Regions from separate parts of the Enterococcus sp. AMC1251 genome, predicted to be linked through region 2. Evidence: a T-box and tRNA genes for the amino acid it is inferred to sense, from the RefSeq annotation. Region 2 holds a T-box; the other holds one or more tRNA genes.
What was found. The T-box of region 2 lies ahead of argS (arginine--tRNA ligase). A T-box ahead of a tRNA ligase gene usually reads a tRNA of that ligase, here a tRNA-Arg.
Positions count from the first base shown of each region.

Region 1: it encodes a tRNA-Arg, which carries the amino acid that the T-box ahead of argS (arginine--tRNA ligase) is inferred to sense. The anticodon was not compared.

Region 1 covers NZ_CM177098.1:3,425,802-3,437,703, forward strand. The annotation lists gene AC4BBR_RS16195 (peptidase U32 family protein) at 1-1,098, opposite strand, end outside; gene AC4BBR_RS16200 (peptidase U32 family protein) at 1,112-2,032, opposite strand; gene AC4BBR_RS16205 (ATP-dependent Clp protease ATP-binding subunit) at 2,278-4,767, opposite strand; gene AC4BBR_RS16210 (CtsR family transcriptional regulator) at 4,772-5,239, opposite strand; tRNA gene AC4BBR_RS16215 (tRNA-Pro) at 5,403-5,476, opposite strand; tRNA gene AC4BBR_RS16220 (tRNA-Arg) at 5,561-5,634, opposite strand; tRNA gene AC4BBR_RS16225 (tRNA-Leu) at 5,698-5,783, opposite strand; tRNA gene AC4BBR_RS16230 (tRNA-Gly) at 5,799-5,870, opposite strand; tRNA gene AC4BBR_RS16235 (tRNA-Thr) at 5,879-5,951, opposite strand; tRNA gene AC4BBR_RS16240 (tRNA-Leu) at 5,987-6,068, opposite strand; tRNA gene AC4BBR_RS16245 (tRNA-Lys) at 6,081-6,153, opposite strand; tRNA gene AC4BBR_RS16250 (tRNA-Val) at 6,160-6,232, opposite strand; rRNA gene rrf (5S ribosomal RNA) at 6,247-6,362, opposite strand; rRNA gene AC4BBR_RS16260 (23S ribosomal RNA) at 6,461-9,372, opposite strand; rRNA gene AC4BBR_RS16265 (16S ribosomal RNA) at 9,650-11,210, opposite strand; gene croR (response regulator transcription factor CroR) at 11,866-11,902, shown strand, end outside.
Region 2 covers NZ_CM177098.1:2,168,254-2,180,155, reverse strand. The annotation lists gene AC4BBR_RS10320 (DUF5067 domain-containing protein) at 1-445, opposite strand, end outside; gene AC4BBR_RS10315 (TPM domain-containing protein) at 841-1,635, opposite strand; gene AC4BBR_RS10310 (TFIIB-type zinc ribbon-containing protein) at 1,641-2,813, opposite strand; gene AC4BBR_RS10305 (SPFH domain-containing protein) at 2,933-4,165, opposite strand; gene pbp4 (penicillin-binding protein PBP4(5)) at 4,575-6,611, shown strand; gene tsaB (tRNA (adenosine(37)-N6)-threonylcarbamoyltransferase complex dimerization subunit type 1 TsaB) at 6,738-7,457, shown strand; gene rimI (ribosomal protein S18-alanine N-acetyltransferase) at 7,441-7,989, shown strand; gene rimI (ribosomal protein S18-alanine N-acetyltransferase) at 7,994-8,458, shown strand; gene tsaD (tRNA (adenosine(37)-N6)-threonylcarbamoyltransferase complex transferase subunit TsaD) at 8,455-9,489, shown strand; T-box leader at 9,557-9,762, shown strand; gene argS (arginine--tRNA ligase) at 10,148-11,839, shown strand.

The sequences.
Region 1 (11,902 bases), 1.3 Mb from region 2:
CCCAGGACCATAAAATTCAATTTCATCGCCTACACTAAAATGATTTCTTTGACGAATTGTTGCGACTTTTGTTTTAGAATCATATGCCATCACTTCCCCGATAAATTTATATTGAGGGATCTTGCGGCGTTCTCCGAATAATTGTTCTTCGTCGGTCGGCACATGATAGTAAAAACCCGTTGAAAGTTCTCTTTGTGCCACTTTCCAGAGTTCATCGATCCATTCTTGTTTGCATTCATAATTTTCAGGATCTTCCATATACGTATCAACAGCTTTTTTATACACATTCGCCACAGTTGAAACGTAGTGAATTGATTTCATTCGTCCCTCGATTTTAAAACTATCGACACCATTTTGGATCAATTCAGGAATATGCTGGATCATCGCCATATCAACCGCACTCATTGAAAACTCTTCTTCAACTTCACCTTTGTCTGTTAAGCTTGTACGTTCAGCGCCAAAAGGCATATCATAAAGCTCATATTTCCAACGGCAAGATTGTGAACAACCTCCGCGATTAGCGTCACGCATCGACATATGATTCGACAACGTACATCTACCTGAATAAGAAATACACATTGCACCATGAATAAACGCTTCGATCTCAACATCCGTATTTTTACGGATTTCTGCTACTTCATCCATCGATACTTCCCGCGCTAAAACAACACGTTCTAATCCTTCGTTTTTCCAAAACTCTAATGTTTCATAATTGGTCGCTGAAGCTTGTGTAGATAAATGGATCGGCAAGCCAGGTGCTTCTGCTGCACAAATTTCAATCAAGGCTGGATCAGAAACGATTACGGCTGAAATACCAATATCACGAATTTCCCTAAAAAAGTCTCCTGCTCCTTCTTGATTCCCTTCATGCGTGACCATATTTGCTGCCACGTATACTTTTGCCCCATGTTCGTTAGCAAATGCTACACCTTCGATCATATCTTCTTTTGTGAAATTCCCTGCACGACTGCGCAAACCATAAGCATTTCCGCCAATGTATACCGCATCTGCTCCATAATGAATGGCTGTTTTTAGTTTTTCTAGCGTCCCTGCTGGTGCTAAGACCTCAGGACGCTTCAATGTTCGTTCGTTTGTCATGTGTTTTTTCTCCTTATTTTATCTCGTCTGGATCTAAATCAAAGAATCCGATATCTAAACCACGGTTTTCTGGATGTAAAGCTTCGATTTGATCAATTGCTTTTTGTGCCTGCTCACTCGACCAAAGACCTGTTTTGATTTTTTCTTTTGCATCTACAAATTGTTTGGCTACTTTTACAAAATTTTCACCTGGCGCATAGATCCCATCTAGTTTCCACTTTGTGTAATTATGCTCATGAAGTTTGTCCAGTTCACCAATTAAATTTACATCATTATCCGCAAAAATATGCGTGCCGTGGCTGTCTTCATAAATCGAATAGTGTGTCTCTTCTTTTTTAGGTTCTGATATAAACAAACCACGCTCTTTGCCTGCTGACTCATCATTTTTAGTGAAATTATAGTAGTTTTGCAGCAAAGGGCGCTTTGATTGATGAATGCATGTGGCGCCATACACAAGAACTTCAGCTGGAACCATCAAGTTTTCCTTCATCGCTTTCATTTCTTCAAAAGGAACTTCACGCGCCAATACTGCACCCGTTGCTCCACGTTTGGCCCAAAAATTGATTTGGCGAGAGCTAGTCACTAAGGTTTCGCCATCGTAAATATAGGGAATATCGATTCCATCACGTTGCATTACAAATACAACTCCTGGATCACCAACTGTTACTTGATCTACTTGAATTTCTTGTAAAAAAGCCAAATATTCCGGAACCTTTTTCATTTTTTCAGGATGCATGATACCATTCAATGCAATCGTTACTTTTTTATCGACCTCGTGCGCTTTTTCGGTAATAGTTCGCTGTTCTTCACGAGAAAATGACGTCGGCAAACGTAATCCAAACATCTCTTCTCCAATGTATAATGTGTCTACTCCTACTGCTAACAATGCCTCTGCTTGTTCAATCGACTCAGCAGTCGCAATAAGTTCAATCATTTTATATCCTCCTTTGAAAGCTGAGCAGGCTGTTCAGTCCTCGAATAATTAATATATCTTGTAGCTTTTTCTATAGTCTTCTAACAACTGTTTTATAGTAGCATAGGTTCACAAACTTTCCAATAGTCTCTCTATATTTTAACGTTCATTTTTCACAAAATAAATAACTTTATTCTAGTTTTACTAAAGTAAAAAAGCTGTACAAAACAGATTCGTTTTGCACAGCGAATTATTGATTTTTTTGATTAAATTGTTTGTAATACTTGTTCAGGTTTAGGCGACTTAACAGTCAACGTTATTTTGCCTTTACTTGCACCGATCGTTACTTTATCACCCAGATGGATTTGACCAGAAAGTAATGCCTCGCTTAAACGATCCTCGACCTCTTTTTGTAATGCTCGACGAATTGGTCGTGCACCATACTCTGGATCAAACCCAACTTTTCCAATCACTTCAATGGCTGCTGCTGTGATCTTCACATTGACATCTTGCGCTCTCAAACGCTTAACGATAGATTTGCTCATGATTTTCACGATTTCGTGGATTTCTTCTTGATCCAATGAACGGAAGACAACTGTTTCATCCACACGGTTCAAGAATTCTGGACGGAATGCTTTTTTCAATTCTTCCATGATTCGTTTTTGCATCGCATCGTAGTCTTTTGTCAGATCTTTTACATTAAAACCGACATTTTTTTCTTCACGAATCGCTGTTGCCCCAATATTTGACGTCATGATCAAAATTGTATTTCTAAAGTCCACTTTACGCCCTTTAGAATCAGTTAAATGACCATCATCCAGTACTTGTAACAGAATATTGAAGACATCTGGATGAGCTTTTTCTACTTCATCCAATAAAATGACAGAATATGGTTTTTGACGGATTTTTTCAGTTAACTGTCCGCCTTCTTCATAACCCACATATCCTGGAGGAGAACCAATCAAACGGCTCGTGCTATATTTTTCCATAAATTCAGACATATCCACACGAACAAGGGCGTCCTCACTACCAAACATTGTTTCAGCTAATGCTTTTGCAAGCTCTGTTTTACCTACACCTGTTGGGCCTAAGAACATGAATGATCCAATGGGTCTATCTGGATCTTTTAACCCGCTACGAGCTCTACGAATCGCACGTGACACGGCTTGAACAGCTTCCTCTTGACCAACTACGCGATGATGTAGAATACTTTCTAATTCAAGCAAACGTTCACTTTCCTTTTTCTCTAACTGTTGTAACGGCACGCCAGTCCATTGTGAGACAACATTCGCAACATCTTGCTCCGTCACTTGATTCGCATAGCCGGAAGCTTCTTTTTGTTCTAATAATAGAATGTTTTCTAATTTACGTGCTAGTTTTTTTTCTTTTTGGCGTAGTCTTGCTGCACTTTCAAAAGACTGTGATTGAATCGCTTCTTCTTTTTCTTGAACTAAACGAGCGATTTCCACGCGTAAATTATTGATTTCAGAGGGTTCATCTGCCAAATCTAAACGAACTTTAGCCGAAGACTCATCCATCAGATCGATTGCTTTGTCTGGTAATTGGCGAGAATTAATGTATCGTACAGATAATTGAACTGCCGCATGTAGCGCATCATCTGTGATTTCCACACCGTGATGTTCTTCATAACGAGAGCGTAAACCCTTTAGAATTTCTTCTGCTTCTTCCGGCGTTGGCTCATCGACTTGCACACGAGCAAAACGACGTTCTAATGCTGAATCTTTTTCGATATATTTTTGGTATTCATCTAGTGTTGTTGCACCGATCGTTTGCAATTCTCCTCTTGCAAGGGCTGGTTTTAAAATATTCGATGCATCGATCGCACCTTCAGCACCACCTGCACCAATTAAGGTATGCAATTCATCAATAAATAAAATCACTTCGCCATCTTGATAAATTTCATCGATTACTTTTTTTAGTCGATCTTCAAATTCACCGCGATACTTGGTACCGGCAACTAAGGCACCCATATCCAACATCATTAAGCGTTTTTCCAACATATCCTCAGGAACTTCAGCGTTCACAATTTTTTGAGCTAGTCCTTCAGCAATGGCAGTCTTACCAACACCAGGTTCACCAACTAAAACAGGATTGTTCTTCGTACGACGACTTAGAATTTGGATTAATCGTCTAACCTCTTGCGAACGCCCGACTACAGGATCTAAATCATTTTCACGCGCTAATTTTGTTAAATCACGCGCTAATGAATCCAAGGTTGGTGTTCCTTTTGGCGCAGCTTTTTGAGCTTGATTATTACGACGACGCCCTACATTCCCACTCATTTGTGGATCAGTAATGCCTATTTTCTTCATCAATAACTGACGCATCTTAGACAAACTTAACCCTAAATTTAATAAAATACGTGCAGCCAATATATCTTCATCTCTTAATAAACCAAGTAGGATATGTTCTGTTCCAATATTTGGCGCGCCTAAACGTTTCGCTTCATCGCCTGCATAAGCAAAAATTTGTTTTGCACGAGGAGAATAAGGTAAATAGGCACCTTTAGGATATCCTTTAACGGTTCCATAGCCAGTTACGTGCTCTATTTCTTCACGAATATCATTTTTATCAACGTCCAACTGACGCAATGATTTCCCTGCAATTCCATTCGGTTCTAAGACTAGTGCTAATAATAAATGTTCAGACCCCACAGATTGATGTCTAAAATATTTTGCTTCTTCTTGTGCAATAGCTAATACCGCCTTGGCACTTTCTGTAAATAATTCGTCCATACTATCATTCCTCCTCGTAACTCAAACGTTCTAAAAATGAATGCATTAATTGAGCACGTAAATAATCTTCATTTGAGCCCGCTTTGCCTAAAACTGTTTTTCCAAGAACAGACAACATCAGATTTCCTTCTCTTTTGGTAATAACTTCTTCTTCATACAACTTTTGCACAAAAATTAGTGCATCTTTTTCCGAAAGTTCACTCCCAGTAAATTGGGCTATTTGCTTTAGTAGTTGATCACTATCAGAAATTTGTACTTTAGCGATCCTAATATATCCACCACCACCACGTTTACTTTCAACAGAATAGCCTCGTTGAATCGTAAAGCGTGTATTGATAACATAATTAATCTGGGAGGGAACACAATTGAATAAGTGAGCCATCTCGGCTCTACGAATCTCAATTTTACTGCTTTCTTCAAGAATTTTTTTTAAATATGCCTCTATTAAATCCGAAGTATTTTGATTACTCATCACACTCATCCTTTTCCCTTGACTAATACTGACCTTAATTATACATAATTTCAAGTGTTTAATAAAGAAGAATGCCCGAATTGATAAGAAAAGGTAAATACATTGAACTAGCTAATTATTCAAATGAACAAAAAAGAACAGAGTAATCACTCTGTTCTTTAAATCGGGAAGACAGGATTCGAACCTGCGACCCCTTGGTCCCAAACCAAGTGCTCTACCAAGCTGAGCTACTTCCCGTAGCTAAATAATAAAAAAAAGACTAAACGCTTAAAAGGAACTAATACTCACTACCTTCTAAATCGCAGTCAAACATTTCAACTATGCACCCAAAGGGAGTCGAACCCCTAACCTCTTGATTCGTAGTCAAGCACTCTATCCAGTTGAGCTATGGGTGCTTTATACTTTTCAACCCCTATTCTGTCAATTTCACAATTGCCATTCATAGTGTTTCAAAGCAATGCCGAGGACCGGAATCGAACCGGTACGGTGATCACTCACCGCAGGATTTTAAGTCCTGTGCGTCTGCCAGTTCCGCCACCCCGGCGTTTTGAAAAGGCTAAGCGGAAAACGGGGTTCGAACCCGCGACCCCCACCTTGGCAAGGTGGTGCTCTACCACTGAGCTATTTCCGCAGTTTGGATGCCGGCTAAAGGATTTGAACCCTCGACCCTCTGATTACAAATCAGATGCTCTACCAACTGAGCTAAGCCGGCGTTATAATCGCCTAGTAATAAAACGAGACTAAAGATGCGGGTGAAGGGACTTGAACCCCCACGCCGTAAGGCGCTAGATCCTAAATCTAGTGCGTCTGCCAATTCCGCCACACCCGCAAAATATTTCTATGAGCCGTGCAGGGCTCGAACCTGCGACCCTCTGATTAAAAGTCAGATGCTCTACCAACTGAGCTAACGGCTCAAAAAATGGAGGTTGACGGGATCGAACCGCCGACCCCCTGCTTGTAAGGCAGGTGCTCTCCCAGCTGAGCTAAACCTCCAAGACAACACTTTAGCGTGGCGACGTCCTACTCTCACAAAGGGAAACCCTTCACTACAATCGGCGCTAAGAAGCTTAACTTCTGTGTTCGGCATGGGAACAGGTGTATCCTTCTCGCTATCGCCACCACACTGGGTGTTGTTGCTATTTAATTGAGTGCTTTTTATTCACTCAAAACTGGATTGAAGTAGTAATCAAACAGCCCGAAATACTTTTTTATTTCGTTTCTTTGGTTAAGTCCTCGACCGATTAGTATTGGTCCGCTCCGTACATCACTGCACTTCCACTTCCAACCTATCTACCTGATCATCTCTCAGGGGTCTTACTTTCTTAAAGAAATGGGAAATCTCATCTTGAGGTGGGCTTCACACTTAGATGCTTTCAGCGTTTATCCCTTCCCTACATAGCTACCCAGCAATGCCCTTGGCAGAACAACTGGTACACCAGCGGTAAGTCCATCCCGGTCCTCTCGTACTAAGGACAGCTCCTCTCAAATTTCCAACGCCCGCGACGGATAGGGACCGAACTGTCTCACGACGTTCTGAACCCAGCTCGCGTGCCGCTTTAATGGGCGAACAGCCCAACCCTTGGGACCGACTACAGCCCCAGGATGCGACGAGCCGACATCGAGGTGCCAAACCTCCCCGTCGATGTGGACTCTTGGGGGAGATAAGCCTGTTATCCCCAGGGTAGCTTTTATCCGTTGAGCGATGGCCCTTCCATGCGGAACCACCGGATCACTAAGCCCGACTTTCGTCCCTGCTCGACTTGTAAGTCTCGCAGTCAAGCTCCCTTCTGCCTTTACACTCTGCGAATGATTTCCAACCATTCTGAGGGAACCTTTGGGCGCCTCCGTTACTCTTTAGGAGGCGACCGCCCCAGTCAAACTGCCCACCTGACACTGTCTCCCACCACGATAAGTGGTGCGGGTTAGAGGGTTCATAACACAAGGGTAGTATCCCACCAGCGCCTCCACCGAAACTAGCGTTCCGGGTTCATCGGCTCCTACCTATCCTGTACATGTGGTACAAACACTCAATATCAAGCTACAGTAAAGCTCCATGGGGTCTTTCCGTCCTGTCGCGGGTAACCTGCATCTTCACAGGTACTAAAATTTCACCGAGTCTCTCGTTGAGACAGTGCCCAAATCGTTACGCCTTTCGTGCGGGTCGGAACTTACCCGACAAGGAATTTCGCTACCTTAGGACCGTTATAGTTACGGCCGCCGTTTACTGGGGCTTCAATTCTGAGCTTCGCCGAAGCTAACCCATCCTCTTAACCTTCCAGCACCGGGCAGGCGTCAGCCCCTATACTTCATCTTTCGATTTTGCAGAGACCTGTGTTTTTGATAAACAGTCGCTTGGGCCTATTCACTGCGGCTGACCGAAGTCAGCACCCCTTCTCCCGAAGTTACGGGGTCATTTTGCCGAGTTCCTTAACGAGAGTTCGCTCGCTCACCTTAGGATACTCTCCTCGACTACCTGTGTCGGTTTACGGTACGGGCAGTTGTTTTCTCACTAGAAGCTTTTCTTGACAGTGTGACATCAGGAACTTCGGTACTATTATTTCCCTCCCCATCACAGCTTGTCCGTACAGAGTAAAGCATTTGACTCTACTCAAGACTTACTGCTTGGACATGCACTTCCAGTCGCATGCATTCCTTAGCCTCCTGCGTCCCTCCATTGCTCAAACAAAAACAACTGGTACAGGAATATCAACCTGTTGTCCATCGCCTACGCCTTTCGGCCTCGGCTTAGGTCCCGACTAACCCTGGGCGGACGAGCCTTCCCCAGGAAACCTTAGTCATACGGTGGACGGGATTCTCACCCGTCTTTCGCTACTCATACCGGCATTCTCACTTCTAAGCGCTCCAGCCGTCCTCACGATCGACCTTCAACGCCCTTAGAACGCTCTCCTACCATTACACCAGAGGTGTAATCCACAGCTTCGGTAATATGTTTAGCCCCGGTACATTTTCGGCGCAGGGTCACTCGACTAGTGAGCTATTACGCACTCTTTAAATGGTGGCTGCTTCTGAGCCAACATCCTAGTTGTCTGTGCAACCCCACATCCTTTTCCACTTAACATATATTTTGGGACCTTAGCTGGTGGTCTGGGCTGTTTCCCTTTCGACTACGGATCTTATCACTCGCAGTCTGACTCCCGGATATAAATGAATGGCATTCGGAGTTTATCTGAATTCGGTAACCCGAGATGGGCCCCTAGTCCAAACAGTGCTCTACCTCCATCATTCTTAATTCCGAGGCTAGCCCTAAAGCTATTTCGGAGAGAACCAGCTATCTCCAAGTTCGTTTGGAATTTCTCCGCTACCCACAGCTCATCCCCGCACTTTTCAACGTACGTGGGTTCGGTCCTCCAGTGCGTTTTACCACACCTTCAACCTGGCCATGGGTAGATCACATGGTTTCGGGTCTACGACTACATACTCATTCGCCCTATTCAGACTCGCTTTCGCTGCGGCTCCGGCTCTTCACCTTAACCTCGCATGCAATCGTAACTCGCCGGTTCATTCTACAAAAGGCACGCCATTACCCATTAACGGGCTTTGACTTGTTGTAGGCACACGGTTTCAGGATCTATTTCACTCCCCTTCCGGGGTGCTTTTCACCTTTCCCTCACGGTACTGGTTCACTATCGGTCATTAGGGAGTATTTAGCCTTGCGGGATGGTCCCCGCGGATTCCGACGGAATTTCTCGTGTTCCGCCGTACTCAGGATCCTCCTAGGTGTTGCCAACATTTCGTCTACGGGGCTATTACCCACTTTGGCGAACCTTTCCAAGTTCTTCGACTATCTTGACAGACTACCACAACGGAGTCCTACAACCCCAACAAGCAAGCTTGTTGGTTTGGGCTTTTCCCGTTTCGCTCGCCGCTACTCAGGGAATCGAATTTTCTTTCTCTTCCTGCAGGTACTTAGATGTTTCAGTTCTCTGCGTCTACCTCTAACCAGCTATGTATTCACTGGAAAGTAACATCCTATAAAAGATGCTGGGTTTCCCCATTCGGAAATCTCTGGATCATAGCTCACTTACAGCTCCCCAAAGCATATCGGTGTTAGTCCCGTCCTTCATCGGCTCCTAATGCCAAGGCATCCACCGTGCGCCCTTATTCACTTAACCTTATGATCTTACGATCAATTGTTTGGTTCGTTTCTCTAGCGATAGAGGCGTCACCAATAAAATAAGCTTCGAACAGTTAATTAACTCTTCAACGCGGTGTTCTCGGTTTGTTTTGATTACTTTTTTACTTCAATATCCAGTTTTCAATGAACAATTCGTTTGAGAGAAACATTATAAGAAAAAAGATAATCAAACGATTAACTTTTTTGATAAACGTAAACCTCTCAAAACTGAACAAAGTATCGACGAATGTGTAAGTTTCCGTAATATTCCTTAGAAAGGAGGTGATCCAGCCGCACCTTCCGATACGGCTACCTTGTTACGACTTCACCCCAATCATCTATCCCACCTTAGGCGGCTGGCTCCACAAGGGTTACCTCACCGACTTCGGGTGTTACAAACTTTCGTGGTGTGACGGGCGGTGTGTACAAGGCCCGGGAACGTATTCACCGCGGCGTGCTGATCCGCGATTACTAGCGATTCCGGCTTCATGTAGGCGAGTTGCAGCCTACAATCCGAACTGAGAGAAGCTTTAAGAGATTTGCATGACCTCGCGGTCTAGCGACTCGTTGTACTTCCCATTGTAGCACGTGTGTAGCCCAGGTCATAAGGGGCATGATGATTTGACGTCATCCCCACCTTCCTCCGGTTTGTCACCGGCAGTCTCGCTAGAGTGCCCAACTGAATGATGGCAACTAACAATAAGGGTTGCGCTCGTTGCGGGACTTAACCCAACATCTCACGACACGAGCTGACGACAACCATGCACCACCTGTCACTTTGTCCCCGAAGGGAAAGCTCGATCTCTCGAGTGGTCAAAGGATGTCAAGACCTGGTAAGGTTCTTCGCGTTGCTTCGAATTAAACCACATGCTCCACCGCTTGTGCGGGCCCCCGTCAATTCCTTTGAGTTTCAACCTTGCGGTCGTACTCCCCAGGCGGAGTGCTTAATGCGTTAGCTGCAGCACTGAAGGGCGGAAACCCTCCAACACTTAGCACTCATCGTTTACGGCGTGGACTACCAGGGTATCTAATCCTGTTTGCTCCCCACGCTTTCGAGCCTCAGCGTCAGTTACAGACCAGAGAGTCGCCTTCGCCACTGGTGTTCCTCCATATATCTACGCATTTCACCGCTACACATGGAATTCCACTCTCCTCTTCTGCACTCAAGTCTCCCAGTTTCCAATGACCCTCCCCGGTTGAGCCGGGGGCTTTCACATCAGACTTAAGAAACCGCCTGCGCTCGCTTTACGCCCAATAAATCCGGACAACGCTTGCCACCTACGTATTACCGCGGCTGCTGGCACGTAGTTAGCCGTGGCTTTCTGGTTAGATACCGTCAAGGCAAGAGCAGTTACTCTCCTACTTGTTCTTCTCTAACAACAGAGTTTTACGATCCGAAAACCTTCTTCACTCACGCGGCGTTGCTCGGTCAGACTTTCGTCCATTGCCGAAGATTCCCTACTGCTGCCTCCCGTAGGAGTCTGGGCCGTGTCTCAGTCCCAGTGTGGCCGATCACCCTCTCAGGTCGGCTATGCATCATGGCCTTGGTGAGCCGTTACCTCACCAACTAGCTAATGCACCGCGGGTCCATCCATCAGTGACACCCGAAAGCGTCTTTCAAATCTACACCATGCGGTGTTGACTATTATGCGGTATTAGCACCTGTTTCCAAGTGTTATCCCCCTCTGATGGGTAGGTTACCCACGTGTTACTCACCCGTCCGCCACTCCTCTTTTCAAATGAGTGCAAGCACTCGGTAGAAAAGAAGCGTTCGACTTGCATGTATTAGGCACGCCGCCAGCGTTCGTCCTGAGCCAGGATCAAACTCTCATAATAAAAGTTGAACACAATCCGAAGATTGTTAAGCTCATTTGGTTGCTAGCATATTGCTTCGCTTTGTTAAAAATTGTTGTTTGTTTTTACCGTTGTAAAAACAACCTACACATTTGGTTCGTCTTACTTTGTTCAGTTTTCAAAGGTCTACTGTGTTACCTCGCAGCAACTTTTATATCATATCAAATCTCTGATTCGATGTCAACACTTTTTCAAAAAAAGTTTCAAAGTTTTTTTCTGCTTGATGTTATCGAATGTTTTGCGACAACTTCATTAGTTTATCAGGTTGTTTGTTATTTGTCAACAACTTTCTTCCTGATTTTTCAAGTTTTTTTAGAACCTGAAACGTTATTCTACTTTTGTCATTCGGCGTATTTCATCAGTGCCTTGCGACAAGATATAATATACCAAGTTTCTAAGCTTAGGTCAACTAATATTTGCACTTTTTTTCAACTTTTTTACGTTGCCGATTATTTTGTCATTTCCGTTCTTTATTGTTCGTTTCTAGACTGAAAAAGTAAGTTTTTTCGGCTATTTCTTAATTTTCGATAACATTTTCTAAGTTTCCCGTAATTTCTACTTGTTTTTGTCAATTTTTCTATTTTTTTGTTAGAATAAGAAAGAAGGATTCTACTATTTTATGGAGGAAATAAACGATATGAAAATTTTAGTTGCTGATGATGATAAAGAGATCG
Region 2 (11,902 bases):
TGATTGCTTTAGCTGTACCACCAGGCTTTATATCGTCTAATTGATGCTCGGTATATTCAGCAAATTTTTCATCTTGCGGAGTCATACCAACAGTCAATTTATTGATTGTATTTTCACCTTCTTGAGTTAGTCCCATGCAAGCGATCCAAACAGTAGAAGCAGAAATTGGTTCATCACTGTCATTAGTTACTTCATAAGTAATCGCGAGTTGTGGTTTTTCTCTAAATAGGTTTTCATCAGCGGGTAAAACTTCAGTAGATAATATTTTAAGTGTAGCCATATCAATTTTTAATGTGTTGTCTTTAAAGTAGGTTTCTTCTGATTTCTTTTGAGAAGTTGAAGTAGTTTCAGTTTTTATTTTATCAGTAGATTGATTGCTGCCTCCACAAGCGACCAATGTCAAGCTACACAATGTTAATGCGCCTAAACTTAGTAATTTTTTCATTAATATATCCTCACTTTATAAAATAATATTGTAAAAATCCCTGGTAAGATAAATGTTAAACTAATTTATTTAAAGGGTCATTTAATTCTATATTACCTTGTATTTTACTAAATAACAAGATGACTTTTGCTAGTAATAGGATTATTTTAAAAAAAGTAGAATCTTACTATGGTTTCTATATTTTATTAAAAATGTATTTATACAATGACATCGAATTTGTTATACTATTTATTTATATTTGATTTATTTGGAGTGTTTTCGAGGTTACGAAACGATTAAAATAAAGGTGTTTAGCTGAAAGACGTTTTGAATCAATGGATAATTGAAATGTAAAAAAACTCATTCGAAAGACCAATATCGCTCCTTTGAATGAGTTTTTTCAACATCTTTTAAAGCTAAAAGCTACGACCGCCACCACCAAATGTTCCACCACCAGTTGAGTTTGTGCTACTTCCGCCACCAGAACCGCCACCGCTAGAATTATTTCTAGGAATACGTCGAGTAGTAACGAATGAATTAATCAGAACATCATTTCGTTGTGTTAAATTAAGACTAGCTTTTTCTCTAAAAGGGTATTTGTAGGTACCGAATTTTAGTTGGTATTTTGAAATACTAGTAACAAAGAAAATACCACTTAGTACAATTGCTGTTACAAATGCGATAATGATTTCTACTGTAGTTAAGGAGTTGTAGCGAGTGATTTTCCCAGTTTTGGTATCGACATGATAATGCCCACCAGGGACACCCTGATCAAAATAATAACGGGTATTTTTTAGAAAGATTTGAGCGGATTGAAAATAATTGTTGTTTTTCATGCTGGGCTCAATATCATCCAAGGTTTGATTAATTCGTTTATCTGTCAAGTAATCAATCATATTTCCAGAAGTAGAAATAATATACTTTCTCTGATTCATATCAATATAAAAAGTGACGCCATTTTGATTTTTTCCAATTCGATCAAGTAGATAATAATCTGCGAATCTTTTAGAATCTAGATCATTATCTGTATTAGTCACGATAAAAACGCGTGCTTTAGTTTTAGCTTCGATTGGGAGAATTGCTTCTTTCAACTGAATGATTTCCTCGGATGAAAAAAGTGATGCTTGATCATCGATCGAGTCTTCTGCTGCTTGAACAGTTAGAGAACAACAAAATAGTAGAAAAATGATAGGGAGTAGGCTAAAACTGATTTTTCTCATATAAACCAACCTCCAATCAGAAAAATAATTAAGATTACAATAAAAATACCAAACGTAAACAAGCCTAATCGTTTGTAACTGACAGGTAAAATCCCGCTAACTTTACCTGTTTGTCCGTTCATAGCATAGTAATAGACTTTTTTTGCTTGATCATTACTGCGATAGGTCACAACCCAAATCGGTAGCAGCATATAGTGATTTTCTTCATTGTCTAAAGTAATAGTTGTTCGTAATTTTGTCAAAGTCGTATAACTGGAAGCCGTATCTCTTAGTAAAGATTCAGAGTAATCTTTTAGCTCGCTTTGAATTGATTGTTGGATGGCTTCATATTCAATATCTCGTTTCTCTGCTTGAAATCCTGCTAAATATTGAGTTTTGAACGAAACAGCTTTGTCTAATAAAAAGGGCTGAACTGCTTCAACCATTTTTTGCTGTACGTTTTTAGACAGAGCATTTTTGATTAATTCTTTAAATGAGATTTTTCCTTGTCGACTCACATCGAATTGTTTAGTTTCAGTATATTCAATATCACCGATACGCCAAATACGGATCGTTGTTCCCATACCGTTCATCTGACCGTCGACTTCAGCATCCACGACCCAGTAGGGAAAATAGACACCCGTCATTTTATCGATTTGTTCGTTATTGAAAAAGTCTTTTGGAATAAACCATTTTTTCTTTGTCCAAGCCAAAAATTTTTCAGCAGCTTCTTCTTTTTCAATTGTAAAAGGCAAGACTTTTTCAGGAAGAAAATTTCCACTCAATCGTCCAGCTAAAACAACTGGGTTGTGACAATAATAACAATAAGTTGCAGCAGTTGTGGCTTCGGTGACGATTTGCGCGCCGCAACTTGGGCAATTGAATAATTCCATTGCATCTTCCACGCTATTTTCCGATAAACCGTCAGTATTCGTCACTTTTTTAAAGGTAGTCTTTTCTTTGGTAGTCGTTTCATCTCTCTGTGATTCATCTGAAAAAGTTAGCTCCGGTTCAAAAGTCTGATCAGCGCTATCTTCTAAATGAGCTTCTCGTTGAGAGGATTCATAAGCTGTGACTTCTGTTTCGCTGTAGACACTTAAACAGTACTCACAGTGAAACTTTTGATCTTTAGGATCAAATAATAAAGGACCGCCGCAGTTTGGGCATTTGTGTGTAAATGTATCCGTCATGATTCTTCCTTTCTTTGAATAATGGTTTAAAATTTGTAGGGATTTATTCTTTTGTTTATTCAATCGTTTAAATTTGAAAAAAAGGGCCAGGTACGGTCGCCCAGCCCAATATTTATGACTTATAAAGGAATTCCTTGAAACGGTTTGCCACAATGTGGACAGAATTTTGGAATACCATTGGATAAATCAACGATTTCACTACATTCGTTGCACTTCATTTCTAGTTTTGGTTTTTCATTAGTTGGTTTTGACGTACCGCAATTAGAACAAAATTTACCGTTGTTTTCAGTCCCACATTGCGGACAGGTCCAAGTATCTGCAGAGCCTTGCGCATTTTGTTGGTTTTGCTTTTCTTGTATTTGTTGTTGATTGTTTTGAGAGGCTTGAGTAAAATAATTACCACTCGTATTCATTCCCATACCAACCCCCATAAACCCGTTCATTGCGCCAGCTTCATTACTTCCAGCAGCTTCCATACCGCGAGCCATCGCTCCTTGGACATAGCCTTCACGAACACCAGCATCACTAAGCATCGCCCCTTGATTTCTCATGTTGATTAATTTAGTTGAATCATCAGTATAAGAAATACTAGCTACGGCAACTGAAACGATCTCCATACCACGCAGCATGCGCCATTCATCATCTAACACTTGCCCCATATACTTACTCAATTCTAAGCTTTTTGATGGAACATAAGAAATCCGTTCACCATCAGCCGACATTTTATTGATCGCAGATTGCAGCGCTGCTAAAAATTCAGCTAAGTATTGCTCGTTAATATCATTGATGTCTACTTGAGATTTATTTCTTGGAATTGCATTCGAAAAGAATAACAAAGGATCAGTGATTTTTATCGAATAATTCCCATGCGCTCGTAAAAATAGTTCGGCATTGTAAAAATTATCAAAATAATTGATTGGTGAGGATGTACCAAACTTGATGCCTTTGATTTCTTGTAAGTTTATATAAAATACTTGTTGTTTTTGCGGTGTTACACCACCAAATTTGAAACGGTCAAATGTTTCGGAGATAGCATCTTTTAATGAACCATTGAATGCTGAAGGTGCTGAATCATTTTTAACCGTGTAGTATCCTTCTTCTGCGGTATAGTCAATTATTTTTCCGCCGTCTACTAAAATCATCATCATATTCGGATAAACATGGATAACAGAACCATCTGTTAAAACATCTTCGGTTCCTTTGCGATTTGATCCGCGTTTATCATTTTTACGAACAAAAACCCCTTTTGTCATAACTGTTGTGTCGCCCATGTTGTCAGGCTCAATAACCTCAATCCATTGATCAGCCATTCCACCGCCGATAGCACTTGTTGCCGCTTTAATAATTCCCATCCGAAATACCTCCTAATTTTAAAAGCGTAGCTAGCCTATATTAAAAATGTTCTGCACTATTTAATAGCATTAAAACAGCAAATAAAAGCTGCGACACTTTCAGTCATCTTGTACCAGTTAAGATCAACTCATAAATTCGTTTTATTTCTTGACATGTTTCAATGCAAACGCTGAAAGAGCCTATATAGCTAGATAAAAAAGTAATAAGTAAGAATAGTATACCATAAGTATACGCAAGAAAAATACCATTAAAGGCTAATTATTAAACGAGAATAAAGGATTAAAATAAAGTGGAATGAGTCAAATTTTATATATTTTTGATAAATGTTCCCTTTTTCTACCTTCGACTTTGTCTAGTAATGTATAATAGATAATAGGGAATTGAAACAAGGAATTGGGGGATTAAAAAATGGAAAGAAGAATTAAAAAAAGATCAAACAAAACAGTGGTTTTAGCAGTTAGTGGTGTAGTTTTAGTAGTAGCTATAGTGGGAGGCTGCTACGCATACAGTTCATGGCGAAAAACACAAGAACTAAATAAAGCAGAAACATCTGCTAAGACTTTTTTAAATCACCTTTCAAAACAAGAATTTGAACAATTTACGAAACTTCTAAACGAAAATTCCGTAAAGGATAGTGGCTATGACAATAATACAGTCATAGAAAAATACCAAACAATTTTTTCAGGGATTCAAGCGGAAGGGATTAAAAGTAAAGAGGTTGAGGTAACACAAAAAAAAGAAGGGCAATATACACTTACCTACAAATTGGATATGACAACTCCTTTAGGAACGTTAAATAATTTATCATACAAAACAACGATCAAAAAAGAAGGGGAAAGTTATAAAATCGATTGGGCGCCTAATTTGATTTTTCCGGAAATGTCAGGTCAGGATAAAATCTCTATCGGTATTGAAGCGGCAAACAGAGGGGAGATTGTCGATCGTAATGGGGAAGGTTTAGCTGTTAATCAAGCCTTTGATCAGGTGGGGATTGTACCAGGGAAACTTGGAGAAGGGCAAGAAAAAACAGATAATATCAAAGCGTTTAGTGATCAATTTAAGGTTTCCGTAAATGAAATCGAACAAAAGCTCAAACAAGAGTGGGTGAAACCAGATGCATTTGTTCCATTAGCAATTTCCTTTGACCCAATTTCAACATTGCCAAAGGGAGCGGCTTCTCAAGATACGATTATTCGTTATTATCCTTTAAAAGAATCAGCAGCTCAATTAGTTGGGTATGTTGGTACCATCACGGCAGAAGATATTGAAAAAGACCCAACACTAAGCAGTAATGGTGTGATCGGGAAAGTTGGACTGGAGCAAGCGTATGATAAGCAATTGCGGGGACAGGACGGCGGCAATATTACGATTACCGATCAAGAGGGTAACGCTAAAAGTATCTTGCAAAAAGTTGATAAAAAAGACGGCGAAAAAATTCAACTGACGATTGACAAAAATGTGCAATCGCAGTCATATAATATTTTTAATAACCGTCCAGGTAGTGCAGTAATCATGGATCCACAAAAAGGCGATTTGTTAGCAGCTGCTAGTTCTCCGTCATTTGATCCAAATAAGATGGCAAATGGCATTTCCCAAACAGAGTATGATGGATATGCGAACGATGATAATTTGCCTTTTACTGCAAGATTTGCGACAGGCTACGCACCAGGTTCGACGTTTAAAACAATCACAGGTGGTATTGGCATGGACGCGGGAACTTTGAAGCCTGACGAAGAAATTGCGATTAATGGTTTAAAATGGCAAAAAGATGCTTCCTGGGGGGATTACTTTGTGACACGTGTGAAAGAAGCTAGTCCTGTAAATTTAAGGACAGCTTTGGTAAATTCTGATAACATCTATTTTGCACAGCAAACATTGCGCATGGGAGAAGATACATTTAGAAAAGGATTAGAAAAATTTATCTTTGGTGAGAAATTAGATTTATCGATTCCGATGAACCCAGCCCAAATTTCCAATGAAGATACATTCAACTCAGAAATTTTACTGGCAGATACAGGTTATGGTCAAGGTCAGTTGTTGGTGACACCTATTCAGCAAGCGGCAATGTATACGGTCTTCCAAAACGAAGGCAAACTGGTGTATCCAAAAATCGAGCTGAACAAGGAAACAAAGACAAAAGAAAATGTGATCAGCTCGAATGCAGCAAATACAATCGTGACAGATTTACTTGGTAGCGTAGAAGATGAAACAGGTTATGTCCACAATATGTACAATCCGGATTTTTCATTAGCAGCAAAAACAGGAACCGCTGAAATCAAGGAAAAACAAGACACTCTTGGAAAAGAAAATAGTTTCCTTTTAGCAATGGATCGAAGTAACAATAAATTTTCAGCGATGATTATGGTGGAAGATTCTAGAAAAAATGACACAGCCACAAATATCAGTAAATCGTTGATTGATTATTTAGAGGCAAATATCAAGTAGTAATCAAAGCTAGGGCAAGCGCAACGAGCGTTTTTGTCCCTCTTTGTTTTTATGCCTCGTTTTTTTACGAATGAACAAAAATATGCTACAATTAACCAACTACAAGATGAAAGAAAGGGATTTTTTGTGCGGATTTTAGCGATTGATACTTCAAATCAGACATTGACTGTTGCTGTTTGTGAAGAGAAAAAGATAATAGGAGAATATACAATTACTGTAAAAAGAAACCATAGCTTAACCTTGATGCCGGCAATCACACAACTCGTGAAAGATCTTGGATTGACACCCAATGATTTTGACCGCATCGTGGTGGCTCAAGGTCCAGGTTCATATACAGGCTTAAGAATAGGTGTCACAACGGCAAAAACACTTGCTTATACATTAAAAAAAGAATTAGTAGGCGTGTCTAGTTTAAAAGCTTTGGCCGCAAATTGCGTTAGGATAAAAAGGACAATCGTTCCGGTTTTTGATGCAAGAAGAAATAATGTCTATACTGGGGCTTACAAGTATGTCGATGGTGTTTTGACAACAACTATTGCTGATCGTCATATTGCGATGGAGGAGTGGTTGGAGCAGTTGAAAGAATTTGATCATTTGTACTTTGTCGGAGAAGATGTTGAAAAATTTCGCTCACAGATTGAATTGATTTTGCCTAATGCCGAAATTTGTGACATTTCCAAGTGGCAAATACCAAACGGCGCAGTATTAGCAGAGCTTGGCAGAGTAGCTGAGCCCGAAGTAGATATCCATCACTTTTTACCTAACTATTTAAAACGAGTAGAAGCAGAAGAAAATTGGTTAAAAGAACATACATCTGAGGTAGAAAATTATGTTGAAAAAATTTAATCTTTTCCATAGCATTTTAGGTGTTTTTTTTAAAAACCGTCCTTATGACGAGAAAACGATAGAAATTTCAGGGCAAGAGTATTTTGTTCGTGGCATTACATTGGATGATATCAAAGATTTACTTTCAATTGAAAGAGAAGTATATGCTGGAGAACTTCCCTGGACTAAAACGGCTTTTTTGGTTGAACTTCAATCTTCTGAGCCACATTTATATTTACTTATCCAAAAGGAAGGAAAAACAATTGGTTTCATAGGTTGTCGCATTTTTGGTAAAGATGCTCATATTACAAACGTAGCTGTTTTGACTCAAAATCAAGGAAGCGGCATCGGCAGTTCTTTGATTAGAGAAGTGCAACAGTTTGCCAAAATAAATGACGCTGAGAAAATCACTTTAGAAGTGCGAATCAGTAATAAACATGCGCAAAGTGTATATCGAAAACTAGGATTTGTCTCCAATACTATAAAACCGGCTTACTATACAGAGGATAAAGAAGATGCGTTAGAAATGATTTTATATTTAAAAGAAGAGTGAAGCGATGTATTATTCAAAAGAAGAATTGCCGACACAACAACCTGCTGAAAAACTTTGGTCGATCTGCGAACAGTCCTATGACCACGGCTCGCCATGGTCAGTAGAACAATTTAACATGGACTTAGCACAAAAAACGAGTGATTATCTTGTATTGATCAAAGAAGGCTGCTGGATTGGGTTTATTAGCTATCATTTAGTTTTAGATGAGGCTGAAATTAGCCATGTTGTGATTCATAAAGAGTTTCAGCAAAAAGGTTATGGCAGTCAATTGATTGATCAATTGAATCGACGATTTGTCGAGCAAGGCGTTTGTCAGGTTTTTTTAGAAGTTCGAGAATCGAATGTAAATGCGCAAAAATTATATAAAAAAATAGGATTCAACTCAATCAATCGTCGGGAAAATTATTACAGTCGTCCTAAAGAAGACGGGATTGTTATGTGTTTAAACATTAAGGAAGTGAAGCAATGACTTTTTTTACTAAAGAAAGAAAACTAATACTGGCTATCGAAAGTAGTTGTGACGAAACAAGCGTTGCAGTGATTGAAGACGATGCTAAAATTTTATCCAATATCGTAGCTTCTCAAGTGAAGAGTCATCAACGTTTTGGTGGTGTTGTACCAGAAGTTGCAAGTCGACATCATGTGGAAGAAATCACGTTATGTATTGATGATGCTTTAGTTGAAGCAGGTGTAGAACCAAGTGATTTGAGTGGCGTTGGCGTGACATACGGACCTGGTTTGGTTGGGGCTTTGTTAATCGGTATCTCGGCTGCCAAAGCATTTGCATGGGCGCATGATTTGCCATTGATCCCAGTCAATCACATGGCGGGACATATTTATGCAGCTCATTTTGTGGAACCACTGCAATTTCCTTTGATGGCATTATTAGTCAGCGGTGGTCACACGGAATTAGTTTACATGAAAGAAACAGGTTCATTTGAAATTATCGGTGAAACGAGAGATGATGCAGCTGGTGAAGCGTATGATAAAGTCGGAAGAGTTTTAGGTTTAACCTATCCAAGCGGCAAAGAAATCGACGAACTAGCTCATCTTGGGAAAGATACGTATGATTTTCCACGAGCCATGATCAAAGAGGATAATTATGATTTTAGTTTTAGTGGATTGAAAAGTGCATTCATTAATACCGTTCATAATGCGGAACAACGTGATGAAGAATTGATAGTGAAAGATTTGGCTGCAAGTTTTCAAGCGAGTGTTATCGATGTACTAGTGGATAAAACGATTCGAGCTTGTAAAGAATATCCAGTCAAACAATTAGTGATGGCAGGCGGTGTTGCAGCTAATAAAGGGTTGCGTGAGCGTTTAGGCGGTGAAGTTGTCAAAGAACTTCCAGGAGTATCGTTTGTTGTTCCACCGCTTAGACTTTGCGGAGATAATGCGGCAATGATTGGTGCTGCGGCATTTGTTGCAGCTGAAAAAGGGCATTTGGCAGATTATCACTTAAACGCAGATCCTAGTCTGTCCTTTATGACGATTTAAACGTAAAAAATCGATAGACAAGACTAGGCATAGAGAAAAATATTTGCTATAATGAACCCAGTTTCATAATGATTCAGCGATAAAGAGAGTACTTCATTACCTATTATCTAAGCGATTTCGGGCAGGTGGAAGCCGAAAATAATTAAATGAAGGAAGCGCACTTTGGAGAATCTGCATAAGCAGACGGCTATCTACCGTTAATAGATTAAGTGGGTTTGTCTTTTAAAAGTACGAACAATTAGAGTGGTACCGCGGGAAAATCTCGTCTCTGGTGTTTTTTTAACACTAGGGACTTTTTGCTGTGAATCACTGCGACTGGCTCCGCCAGAGCAGATGATGAACAGTACTTGGCGAACGAAGAGAGAGAAGTGACCGTACTAGTGAATCACTATACAGCGTTTCGATCTCATCAAGATCTAAAAATGAAGGAATTAATAATTGAAAGACTGCGACTGGTTTTGCCAGAGCAGATGATGAACAGTACTTGGCGAACGAAGAGAAAGAAGTGACCGTACTAGTGGATCACCAATCGCCTTAGTTTAACCAATCAATAGTACCAATTCCTCAAAACCAAGAATAACTAAGCTAAAAGATATTGAACAATTATCAACGAGCAAGTTCCTATTAAACAATAAAACCCAACATTAGGAGGATATCCATGAACAACAAAGAAATCGTGGCAAAAGCTATTTACGAAGTGGTAAAAGAAGACCTATCTTTAGAAACTGTTACACAATTATTAGAAAATCCAAAATCTGTCGATCACGGAGATGTCGCCTTTCCAGCTTTCTCATTAGCTAAAGTTTACCGCAAAGCGCCGCAACAAATCGCTTCGGATTTAGCGGAAAAAATTGCTGGAATAGATTTTGAAAAAATCGAAGTGGTTGGACCTTACTTAAACTTTTTCATGAATAAAAAAATGGTCAGTCAAACAGTGATTAGTCAAATTGCCAAAGAAAAAGGTCATTACGGAGATAGCTCAATTGGTAATAAAGGCAATGTAACAATCGATATGTCTTCGCCTAATATTGCAAAACCAATTTCAATGGGGCATCTGCGTTCAACGGTAATTGGGAATTCTATTGCGTTTATCCTTGAAAAAATCGGGTACACGCCGATCCGCATCAATCATTTGGGTGATTGGGGGACACAGTTTGGTAAATTGATTGTGGGGTACAAAAAATGGGGTTCAGAACAAGCGGTCAAAACGGCCCCAATCACTGAATTATTGCGTTTGTATGTACAGTTTCATGAAGAGGCTGAAACACAACCTGAATTAGAAGAAGAAGCTCGCGCGTGGTTTAAAAAGCTAGAAGAGGGCGACGCAGAAGCCACTGAATTATGGCAATGGTTTCGTACAGAATCATTAAAAGAATTTGATAAAATTTATTCTATGCTGGAAGTTTCTTTTGATTCGTACAATGGAGAAGCTTTCTATAACGATAAAATGGACGAGATCGTAACAATGCTTGAAGAAAAACACCTGTTGCAAGAAAATCAAGGGGCTGAAATCGTTGATTTATCTGCTTATGACTTAAATCCAGCATTGATCAAAAAATCAGATGGCGCAACGCTTTATATCACTCGAGATCTAGCCGCCGCTGTTTACCGTAAACGTAATTATGATTTTGCGAAATCAGTTTATGTTGTCGGAAATGAGCAAAGCAATCATTTCAAACAATTGAAAGCTGTTTTAAATGAGCTTGGGTTTGACTGGTCTAAAGACATGCACCACATACCGTTTGGTTTAATCACACAAGGGGGTAAAAAACTATCGACACGTAAAGGGAAAATCGTTTTACTTGAAGAAGTGTTAAATGAAGCGGTCGAGTTAGCAAACAAACAAATTATGGAGAAAAATCCTGATTTACCAGATCGTGAAGAAGTAGCTAGACAAGTTGGGATTGGCTCTGTTATTTTCCACGACTTAAAAAATGACCGCTTGAATAACTTTGACTTTGTTTTAGAAGAAGTAGTCCGTTTTGAAGGTGAAACTGGTCCTTATGTACAATACACTCATGCACGCGCTATGAGCATTTTAAGAAAAGCTGATTTCACTATCGATGAGACAAAAGAGTATGCATTAGACGACAAAGAGAGCTGGGAAGTGGTTAAGTTATTGCAAAAATTCCCAGAAGTCGTAATGCAAGCGGCGGATAAATATGAACCTTCAGTGATTGCCAAACATGCGATTCAGGTTGCTCAAGCATTTAATAAATATTATGCTCATGTCAAAATTTTGGCTGAGGATGAGCAAAAAGAATCTCGTTTAGCATTAGTTTATGCGATGGCAACGATTATTAAAGAGGATTTACGTTTACTTGGTTTACATGCACCGAATGAAATGTGATCAGTAAAAAAGCTGAGACAAAAACCGCACCATGTTGTGAACCCCTTAAGTTAGACCAAAAAT